DNA from 3 places in the Desulfosarcina variabilis str. Montpellier genome. Region 2 is predicted to be linked to each of the others. Evidence: riboswitches for the same ligand, from Rfam matches in the RefSeq annotation. Region 2 holds a riboswitch; each other region holds the start of a gene.

Region 1 (3,282 bases), 1.8 Mb from region 2:
GTAGTTGAAAAAGAGCGTTCCGTCTCTATCTGGAAAAGAAGCAATTTTCCCTGCCATCCTTCAGTCACTGGACACCATTCAATCAATGGTGGCCGGTGACTGAGGGCGCAGAAAAAAAATAATTGCTCCATTTTGCTTGTCCTTGCGCCCGTCTACGGCGTTCCATCCACCGGCACAGATTCTAAATATGCACCGGCAGATGCGCCTTGTAGACGGACGCAAATCCGGCGCAATCTGGTGTAATTATTTTTTTCCTGCACCCTGAAATCCCAGGACAGTTCTCCTATCGTTTTATCATTTGTTTGCGTCTTAATCGTCTTGGAACTGATTCCCTTTTCTCCTGATGTGGATTGAATCCCGGCCTCCAACTTCATATAACGATGCTTCATCGTAAAGCCCGACCAGTGGTTTACAAGTCGGGCAATACTTTCGCGGAGTCCCCCGTCCGGTCCACAGCATATGCACGAGATGGTATTGACCGCATCGCGGGCAAATGCATCGAATCGTTTTTTTACTCAACTTAAGGTTAAACACAATAGATAGGATCCGCTTTTTTTCTCGTTGATCCAATTTCAATGGGCGTTGTTTATCGTGTTAGTATTTCTAATATCCGCAATCAAATCCAGCCAACTGCGGATGCTTTTCAAATTATTGACGTCATTATTTACAATTGGGCTGGTAACACCGACATAGGGATCAGTTCGTTGTCCGCTGGCGTGAAAGTCAAAATTCTTCAGCTTCGCGTAAAATGTTTTAAAAACCTCTCGCTTGGCCGTAAGGTAGATGGTGGCATCCAAAGCAATACCACTGAATTGGATAAAATGCTGAATTAAAATGTAAAAACAAGTAGCTGAAAGGTATTTTGATCGATCATGTTTGTATATTTCCGGGTAAAACCGGGATACCAATAGACAATGCTCAAGCGGGTCCATAAAGAAGAGGATTTCCTTGGATATATGCGCCCCTGTTTCAATATCGGTAATATAGTAATCCGCACAGTTGAAAGCATACTGAAATGATAATCCGAAACGACTGAAAAAAACGGGTGTATACCGCTGTATGAATGTTTGCTTTTTGTTCGCTATGCAAAAAAGGTCCATGAAATCACCTGTCATTCCACGACCAACGCATGATTGGTGATTTACCCGCGGATATACGTCCAAATCACCAATCCACCATCTCCAAAAATAAAAAAAAACCGTTACCCGCTAAACGCGTCAGTCCCTCAACTCGTATACCGGAAACATGGATGCGCCTTTCGGATGATTTTCCGTACGATACAGGGCGCCTTTTTCCAGTATCCGAAAGTCAGGGGTATCGCTGCTTCCCAATGCGTGATGGTGGGTCCGAAAAACCTGACCATCCGTTCGCAGCTCGTAGTCAGGAGATTCTGACCACCCCAGTTCATGATCAACTGTACGATAGAGTTTTCCATCCTGAATGACATAGACCGGGGCATCCGATTTTCCGCCAGGGTGGGATTCCGTCCGATAAATTTTTACCGGGCATTGCATGGACATAGGTATTCTCCTTTGCCGTGTTGGTTTCAACCAATTGTTGTTTGGTGTGGAGAAATTACCGAAAAGCAGAATAAATGGTGGCCTTGGATGGGATGATAAAAAGGGAAGGTTCTGGCAGGTTTTTCATTGCTAAAGACTCATCCTTGCAAATATAGACGTCGCCTACTGGCACCTGCGTACGTTTACAACCCGCTCAATCCGCCCCATCACTGTGCACCGCAGCTGGTCGGTAATCGGCAAGGCAGGTCTTCTGGCTTTCGGATCAACCTACTCTCTGCTCCTTCCCGTCCGATTTTTTCTGGACAGTGGCTGTAGCAGATTTCGTCCCCGATCACAGCGGCGGGACCACTCCCGATTTACACGGGATTCCCTATTAAGCCATTGTGGCACCTTACGTGAATTATTAACTGCTCCAATTCACGATAATTGTCAAGAACAAGTTTTAATAAAAAGTACCCGGGATTCAATAGCCATGGTAATTTACTGTTTTTCTCATTTTTTGCGCGGAATAAGGGGATGATATTGTTTTTCACTGTACCGCCCGAAACTCCAGGAAAAGCACCCATGGATGAATCATGTCAAAATAGATCAACGTATCGGGATCTTCCCGGATGGCGGTTTGCAAATCGAAGGAATCCCCCTTGATAATGGTCACGGGATTGTTTTTGGCGAAAAAAATCGCCGCATAATAGGTGGGATCGTAACAACCGACGCTAATTTTCTTTGGCTGCGCCGCTGCGGCGACATGGCAAGGAACCGTGAATTCATAAACCAGGCGCTGGTTCTTGAGCACCGCTTTGAAATCCCTGATGAATTGAACATTAAACAAGCTGCCGTCAATCTTGATAAAAGTAAAATAGTTGTGCTGCGCTATTTGCTCAAAGGCGCTGTCCTTTATGGATTGAATTTCTCCAGGCTCGAATTTGCCGTTTCGATTTTTATCGTGTTCCTCTATGATCATGCTGGCAAACATGTCATCGAATTTCCACCATACGCGAACCCCGGCCATGCCCTTCTCGTCGAAAAGAATCGTCAGACGCTGCAAAATAAACGCATGGGGATGGGCATGGCTTTGCCGCGGCAAGAGTATTTCACCGCCCATAACGCTTAGAAGGACAACAACCAAGATAATGGGCGCAGTGAGTGTAACCAATGATGATCTTTTGTCTTTTTGCATCGCTGTCTCATCCATAGATATGATCATATCGATAACAAATTCAAAATAAAGCGTCAAAATGAATATCTCTATCAGCGCTGATCCACGCTATGGCGTCATCGGTCGCGCCGCCAACCAATTCCGGCTGGGCATGGGAATCATCGGCGATGATATCCTAGTCTTTCTTTACCGCTATGATGAACTGGCGCCTGCGGATGCAGCGCCGGTCCCGATCGCAAAAATAAAAGACGCGCTCAAGGCAGGCAGCACGGCGCAATGGATGGCCTGGAAGCTTGCACGCCAGCAATTGATTGAGACAAGCAAGGCAGGCTTAACCTTGACAGACAAAGGCAAATCCGCCGGCCGGGGATTGATACGCTCCCATCGACTATGGGAGACCTACCTTTGTGATGTCATGGGGTGCTGTGAAGCGGACGTCCATCGTCATGCCCATCATTTCGAGCATGTTACCGACCCTCGGCTTCAGCAAGCGCTAATGGACGTCACGGGCAATCCTGATCAGGACCCCCACCACCGGGAAATCCCTTGAGCAAAACCGATCACCGACTACCGATTACTGATAACCGATAACCGATAACCGATAAC
Region 2 (3,282 bases):
ACCTGACCAATGCGGCGGAAGCCACGGGCAAGGGCATCGAGCTGGAGATGACGGCAAACATTACCTCTGGCCTGAGCATGATGGCCGGTGTGGGCTACATCGATATTGAATTTGACGACTTCAAGGATGCCCTGGGGGATTACACCGGTAACAAGAATCCCTATGCCCCGGAATACACCTTCAACATCGGTGTCCAGTACCGTTTCCAAAGCGGCCTGTATGCCAGGGCCGATCTGATCGGCTGCGGAGAGATGTATCTGGACCGGGCCAACCAGTACAAAAGGGATGCCTATGAGCTCGTCAACGCCCGGATCGGATACGAAACCGAGCATCTTGACGTTTACCTGTACGGCAAGAACATCTTTGACGAGGAATACAATTCTTATGGCTACTATGATGGATACTATATCATCTACAGCGATCCGGGAGAAGTTGGGTTGCAGGTGACCTGTCGTTTTTAAACAACAATGAAAGGATTATCATGAAGAAACTACCTGAACTAAATTTGCAGATCGATTCACTGTTCGATATCGCCAACGGCCACACCAAGTCCCAATTACTGCTTGCGGCCATTGAGTTGAAAGTATTTGACTACCTGTCCACGCCGCAATCCGCCGAGGCAGTGGCCGACAAATTGGACACGCATCCAGAGTACACCCGTTTTTTGCTCGACGGTCTCACCGCATTGAACCTGGTGTTTAAAAAAGATGGTTGCTATCACAACTGCCCGGATACGCAGGTGACGCTTCACAGCCAGAGCCCGGCCTACCTGGGCAAGATGTTTTCCATGATGGACCAGATGTCCTCATCCATCATGGCGGATATCGGCCAGCGGTTACGCTCCGGGCCTTCAGATGAGCCAGTCGATTTAGGCAACGAAGCCATCTGGGCGGCCCATGCCCGCTCCATGGCCAACTACCAGCGGAGTGGCGCGGCCCAACAAATGGCCACCAGGATCGCGCAGATTGAGGGCTTCGAATCTTTTGAGAAAATGCTGGATCTAGGGGGCGGGCCAGGGCTTTACTGCCTGGCCATGGTAGCCGAACATCCCAACATGAGAGGGGTTATTTTTGATCAACCGGCGGTAACCCAGGTGGCCGAGGAATTCATCGCCGAGTACGAGATGGCGGATCGGGTGACGACCATGGGCGGTGATTATTTAAACGACCCGATTGGCGAAGGCTACGATCTGATCTGGGCCAGTGCGACGCTCAATTTCGCGCGTGCCGGACTGGACGCGATGATCGAGAAAATCCATCATGCCCTGAAACCGGGCGGCGTATTCGTCAGCCACGCGGATGGGCTCACGCAAGAGCGTACCCAGCCTGCGGCCTATGTCCTGGGAAGCATGGCCTGGATGTTCTCGGGGCAGGATATCATGTTCAACAGCGGTGAAATCGCCGAGGCGATGAAGCGTGCCGGTTTTGCATCCGTGGAGAGCGCGACGGTCGAGACCCCCATGATGCCCATGGAACTGGATATTGCCAGGAAATAAAAACCTAAGCTGGGCGATTGTCGAGCTTGCCGCAGATACAAGGCAGGTGGCTTTCCGCTATAGTCGCCTATGCGGGAAGCCACCTAACGCGGTAGATGCGGTAAGATCGGCAATCCCAACGGGTTTCAAATTTATGAGGAAAAACTTCGAAATACACAATAAAATTTACACAGTCTGTAATTCGAAGAAATTTGAAACGCCCAGTTTAGGAAAACGATTGACATGGTACAATCTGAGATGCTTTAAACAACATCGTTTGTTAATTCGCAGGCGTTCGCAAGGACCTATGAGGGAATCCCGTTAAAGTCGGGAGCGGACCCGCCGCTGTAACACATATGCTTTGACTGGTTCAAAGCGGGCATCCTGGCAATGCGTGTCACTGTTCGGCAATGCTCGAATGGGAAGGCCGCCGGGATGGATGTGAAGCCAGAAGACCTGCCTGCGGATCGGCTTGTAATCGCTCCCGGGTAAGGAGTCAATTCAGCCTGTCGTTGTGCCGTCAGGGATTGAACACGGAATCCCCGTTTCCACTGTGGAAGCGGGGATTTTTATTTTGAGGACATGTTATTATGCACCAAATTACCATAAAAGCGATAAACGGATATGAAATGGATCTGTCCGGCGGTGTTTGGTCCGATTTTACGGGGTCTGGGGAAGCATGCTGGCAATTACCGGAGATGATCGGTACAGGCATCATCAAACAAATAGAATTCCGTCCGGGATTTTGTCTGTTTATCGCTGACTATCAGGTGAAACAGGATTGTGTGTGGCAGGTCACCTGCAATCGGCCCGGGTTTGGATTCGGATTTTGCGTTTCCGGTCGAATGCAAGGCCGTTGTGTGGGAATGGACCGGTCCGTGACAACATGTGGAGGTGAGTGCCCGCTGTTTTATTTTCCTTGCCAGTCCGGCACCGTCGTGGATGGCGAGGATACGCGTAGAATTTCTTTTTCGATCATTATCGAGCCCAACGTGTTTAACACGCTTGTGGGGGGCGATTGTGAACATTTTCCGAGCGCATTCAGATCAATTGCGGATGGATCCAGGGACTCCTGGTATTATCAACCCGGCGCCATTACACCGGAAATCCACACTGCCGTCGAATCCATCCTGCGCTGCCCGCTCACCGGGCCTACCCGCCGGCTGTTTCTCGAGAGCAGAACGCTGGAATTGATTGCCTGCCGGTTGAAGCAGATTGACCGGCGCTCACAGACGCCTCTGGATGTCGGTGGTAGCACCTTGGTGGACATCGAAAAGATCCATCAGGCTGCATCGCTTTTAGCCGAAGATATGCAAAACCCGCCAACGCTGTTTGACCTTGCCCGATCCGTTGGAATGTCACACGCCAAAATGAACCGTGGGTTTCATCAAGTGTTCGATACCACCGCTTTTGGGTATCTGAGAAAGATAAGAATGCAGCAGGCAAAGCAGCTGCTGGAATCCCGTCAGGTGAACGTCACGGAGGCGGCCTTTGAGGTGGGATACAACAGCCTGTCCTCCTTTTCCAGGGCGTTTCGCAATCAATTCGGCATGAATCCTCATCAGTGCATTGTTAATGCTTAGTAAACATCTGAATTTTCAATTCCCTTTTTATCATTCATTTCGGACAAATAAAAAATCAAATGGGATTCGCAGACCAAACCCTTTCCGGTGTAAGAGCACGGGGTTGTCACGCTAATTGACCACCGGCTCGGCAAGCCTTTGTGGTCTGGGCCCATTTCATTGCATGGGCAAGGAACAGGAGGGGGGATGAAAAATCTGAGTGGCTGGATAATGGGAGGACTTTTG
Region 3 (3,282 bases), 1.2 Mb from region 2:
AGCATGCATTCGGATGTAGTGACATCCACTTTCCCTTGGGATCGAAAGACCTCCATGATTTCCGAAGGACAGACGTTGTAGCAAATTTCACAACGGGTGCAGGCCGCGTCGTTTTTCTTGAGTTTGAGGAAACTGATTTTACGGTACCACCCAAGAATCAGGCCCAAGGGGCAGAAACTGCACCAGAAGCGGCGTTTGATCAATGCTCCGAGAAGGGCCACGATGGAAAAACCCAATCCTAAAATGGACATCACCACATGCGTGCCATTCTCATAGTTGACTGATATCCGGTCCGGGTTGCCCACGCATAGCGGCAGGATATACTTGCCCGGGCAAAGCTGGCAGAACGGAATCTGCAGCCCCAGGGCCACGGCCGGGCACATCACCGGAAAGGCCACCCATAAAGGCAGGAGTAGGGCGACCGCGAGAAAGGCCCATTTGATCCAGGCCAGGCTGCGGCGCAGTTTTTCAGAGAAACGCACATATCCCAGGCCGGCAGCCTGCCTCAGGCGGTCGAGCAGGTCCTGGACGAACCCCAGCGGGCACACCCAGCCGCACCAGGCCCGGCCGATGATGATGACTAAAAGCGAGAAGTAGATAAACTGAATCAGTAAAATGAACATGCTTTCCCAGGTGAACAGGCCCAGGGTCCGTTGCAGGGTCAGCATGAAGCAGGTACCGGCCCGGGCGCGCACCCAGCAACAGGAAAAAGTCGGCAGAAAATAACCAAAATATAATCCGCCGTAGGCGCCAAAGAGCAGGATGACAAAGGCGGCGGTCAGGATGGTCCAGCGCAGGGTGGATATTTTCATGGCAGATCCTTTTGAATTTTGTGATTTTCAAATACGATCAAGGCTTGACGGTCCCGGCGCCGGCGTCGGCGGGTCAGGCCGGCCACCATCAGCAGCGTAACGCCGGTGCCGATGATAGACCAGAAGGCAAATCCCATGGCCTTGGATCGCCATTCAGGCTGGTTCCGATAAACAACCGTGGGCAGGGTTGCGACGTAGTAGGTGTTCTTCTCACGATCGTGGTGGGTCGCTGTGTAGAGGTAATTTTGCCATTCGTGCTGGGAAAATCGATCATCGGTAGGCATGATTTCGAATTTGCCGGCCTTGTCGGTTACAACGGTTTTCCCCCACTGGCTGCCTTCGGTGGTTACCGTGACGGTTGCCCCAGGCAGGGGGCGGCCCTGGTATTTGACCATCATTTCATAGGTGTTGTGAGGCATCTGCATGCTGCCGCCAAATTTAGATTTGGCCGTATTGATGGCCGGTCCGATTTCAAGGGGCATCTTCTCGCCATCGTCGAAAAAAACCACCGAGGCGCGTCCCATTCGGCCGCCATGCCTGCGATGAACGACTATGTGTTTGGCGCAAAGAAAGACGGATTCGTTGATACCGTCGGCGTCCACGTCACGTTCTCCCAGGGGAATGCGGGCGCCGAGTAGGTATCGACCCATAAGTTTTTTGTCTTTGGGAAGGCTGACGCTGTCATCTTCTGTGGTCATAGAAGGAACTTGGGAGATGTCTCCGTTGGGATCGCGTACCAGGATGCTGGCTTGCCCCAGGTAACGCCTATCCAGTTTTTGCATATCGCCGATATTGCCTGAAGGGGGCAGCGCATTGATCGTCAGAAACTTGGCCGCCTTGCCGGCATCCATGTTCTGACGGCGAATTTTTCTGATTGTTCGCCAGTCGAAACGTTCCAGATCAAAACGACGGATGTAGCGCTCTTCATCCATAAGTTTCCAGTAAGCAATGGGTACGGTGCTGTCGGCAAGGCTGATGTCAGGGGCACCTATAAAAACGGCCATGGCCAATACAATCGCGATACAAATTTTCATCTCAATGTTCTCCCCAAAAAAAATCCCCGCGCCTGTTAAAACGCGGGGATACCGTTTTTTATCCCGAACCGAACAACTATATTTGAGTAAAACACCATCCTCCACGTTGGGTTTTACCGATTCATCAAAGGCAGGTCTTCTGGTTTCATCCAACTACTGGCCGCCTTCCCGTTCGAGAATAATCGAACAGTGGCGTCTTGGCCAACAGCGTTGTTTCCAGCGTTCGCGGAAACATGGATGTCACAGCGGCGGGACCACTCCCGATTTGCACGGGATTCCCTATTAAGTCCTGATGGACACCTTTGATTGATAAAATAGACGAACTTTACTCCATAGCGATATTTTCTTTTGGTTGTCAAGTAGTTTTTTTGAGCTTTTACTCGGTAATATGCCGAATTATTCGCATTGCCAATACGAACATTGAGTCTTAAATGAAGGATCATCGCACAAGTCCTTTAAAGACCGAAAAAGTCTCAAAACAGGCTCCCTGATGCCGGCGTTTCAATTTAGGCATCACGACAAGCTGTCGCTATTCGACGGTTCGAAAAGATGTCACCCCAATGTTGCAAAAGTGGGGCAAACACAGCTATTTTGCGGAATCGCGCAGTGTTATTGCAAACCGGTCGATAAAGCTGGGTGCTACCAATTTGCCTTCATGGCGTGCGTTGTTATTGCGGTGGTTTTTCTAACTTTTTGAGAAAGGCATTTTCGAAATGCCGGTGAGATTTCTCTAATTTTCTGGTAACATCTTATATTGTCGGTGGCCCTTTATTGTCAAGTTCTTTCCAAAGACAGACAGAGTAACCGAATTTTACGAGTTCGTCAGACTTTGACGGACGCTGCGTTGGAGAAAAGGCCCTTCGACATTGGCATGTATATTATTGATTCGATGGACGTGCGGAATCGAATACCGGGCGATGCCGGGGCTGCCGGTAGGGGCACGGCGCGCCGTGCCCTTACGATACCATGAGTTCTTTATGCCGGAAGCAACTTACCAGGTGATCGTTGACCACCCCGGCGGCCTGTAAAAAAGAGTAACAGATGGTACTGCCCGCAAAGCTGAATCCTGCTTTTTTCATGGTTTTGCTGACCGTGTCGGAAAGCACGGTTGTCACCGGAACCGCGTCGGCAGTGCGCCAATGGTTGTGAATGACCCGACCCTCGGTAAATGCCCAGATAAACGCGTCAAAGGATTCATGTTTTTCCTGAAGCCTTAAAAATGCACGGGCGTTGGTAACGGTAGCCCGGATCTTGAGCCGATTACGGACGATCGCCGGGTTGATCATGGCTTTGGCGATAGCCGCCTCGGACATGGTCGCCACCTGGCATGGATCGAAATCATATTTTAAATGCGGTCGGCAAGGTTGGCACCTATCGTGTTGAATGCTATATTTATGCAACTATTGGGTTTCGTTGTATTTGTCTCATGGCCAATG

Evidence for each region. Region 2 has a riboswitch for cobalamin ahead of Dvar_RS32450 (helix-turn-helix transcriptional regulator). Riboswitches for the same ligand answer to the same signal wherever they lie in the genome.
Region 1: linked by a shared signal. The riboswitch ahead of Dvar_RS24180 (hypothetical protein) and the one ahead of Dvar_RS32450 (helix-turn-helix transcriptional regulator) in region 2 are both predicted to bind cobalamin.
Region 3: linked by a shared signal. The riboswitch ahead of Dvar_RS37910 (hypothetical protein) and the one ahead of Dvar_RS32450 (helix-turn-helix transcriptional regulator) in region 2 are both predicted to bind cobalamin.

What each region holds. Positions count from the first base shown of each region.
Region 1 is NZ_CP159846.1:5,343,138-5,346,419, forward strand. Features, by position in the region: gene Dvar_RS24175 (hypothetical protein) at 573-1,100, opposite strand; gene Dvar_RS24180 (hypothetical protein) at 1,218-1,520, opposite strand; cobalamin riboswitch at 1,743-1,929, opposite strand; gene Dvar_RS24185 (DUF1007 family protein) at 2,050-2,697, opposite strand; gene Dvar_RS24190 (metal-dependent transcriptional regulator) at 2,756-3,226, shown strand.
Region 2 is NZ_CP159846.1:7,182,377-7,185,658, reverse strand. Features, by position in the region: gene Dvar_RS32460 (TonB-dependent receptor) at 1-461, shown strand, start outside; gene Dvar_RS32455 (methyltransferase) at 482-1,495, shown strand; cobalamin riboswitch at 1,747-1,953, shown strand; gene Dvar_RS32450 (helix-turn-helix transcriptional regulator) at 2,065-3,057, shown strand; gene Dvar_RS32445 (TonB-dependent receptor) at 3,244-3,282, shown strand, end outside.
Region 3 is NZ_CP159846.1:8,396,880-8,400,161, reverse strand. Features, by position in the region: gene Dvar_RS37915 (4Fe-4S binding protein) at 1-812, opposite strand, end outside; gene Dvar_RS37910 (hypothetical protein) at 809-1,846, opposite strand; cobalamin riboswitch at 1,958-2,165, opposite strand; gene Dvar_RS37905 (DNA-3-methyladenine glycosylase I) at 2,803-3,246, opposite strand.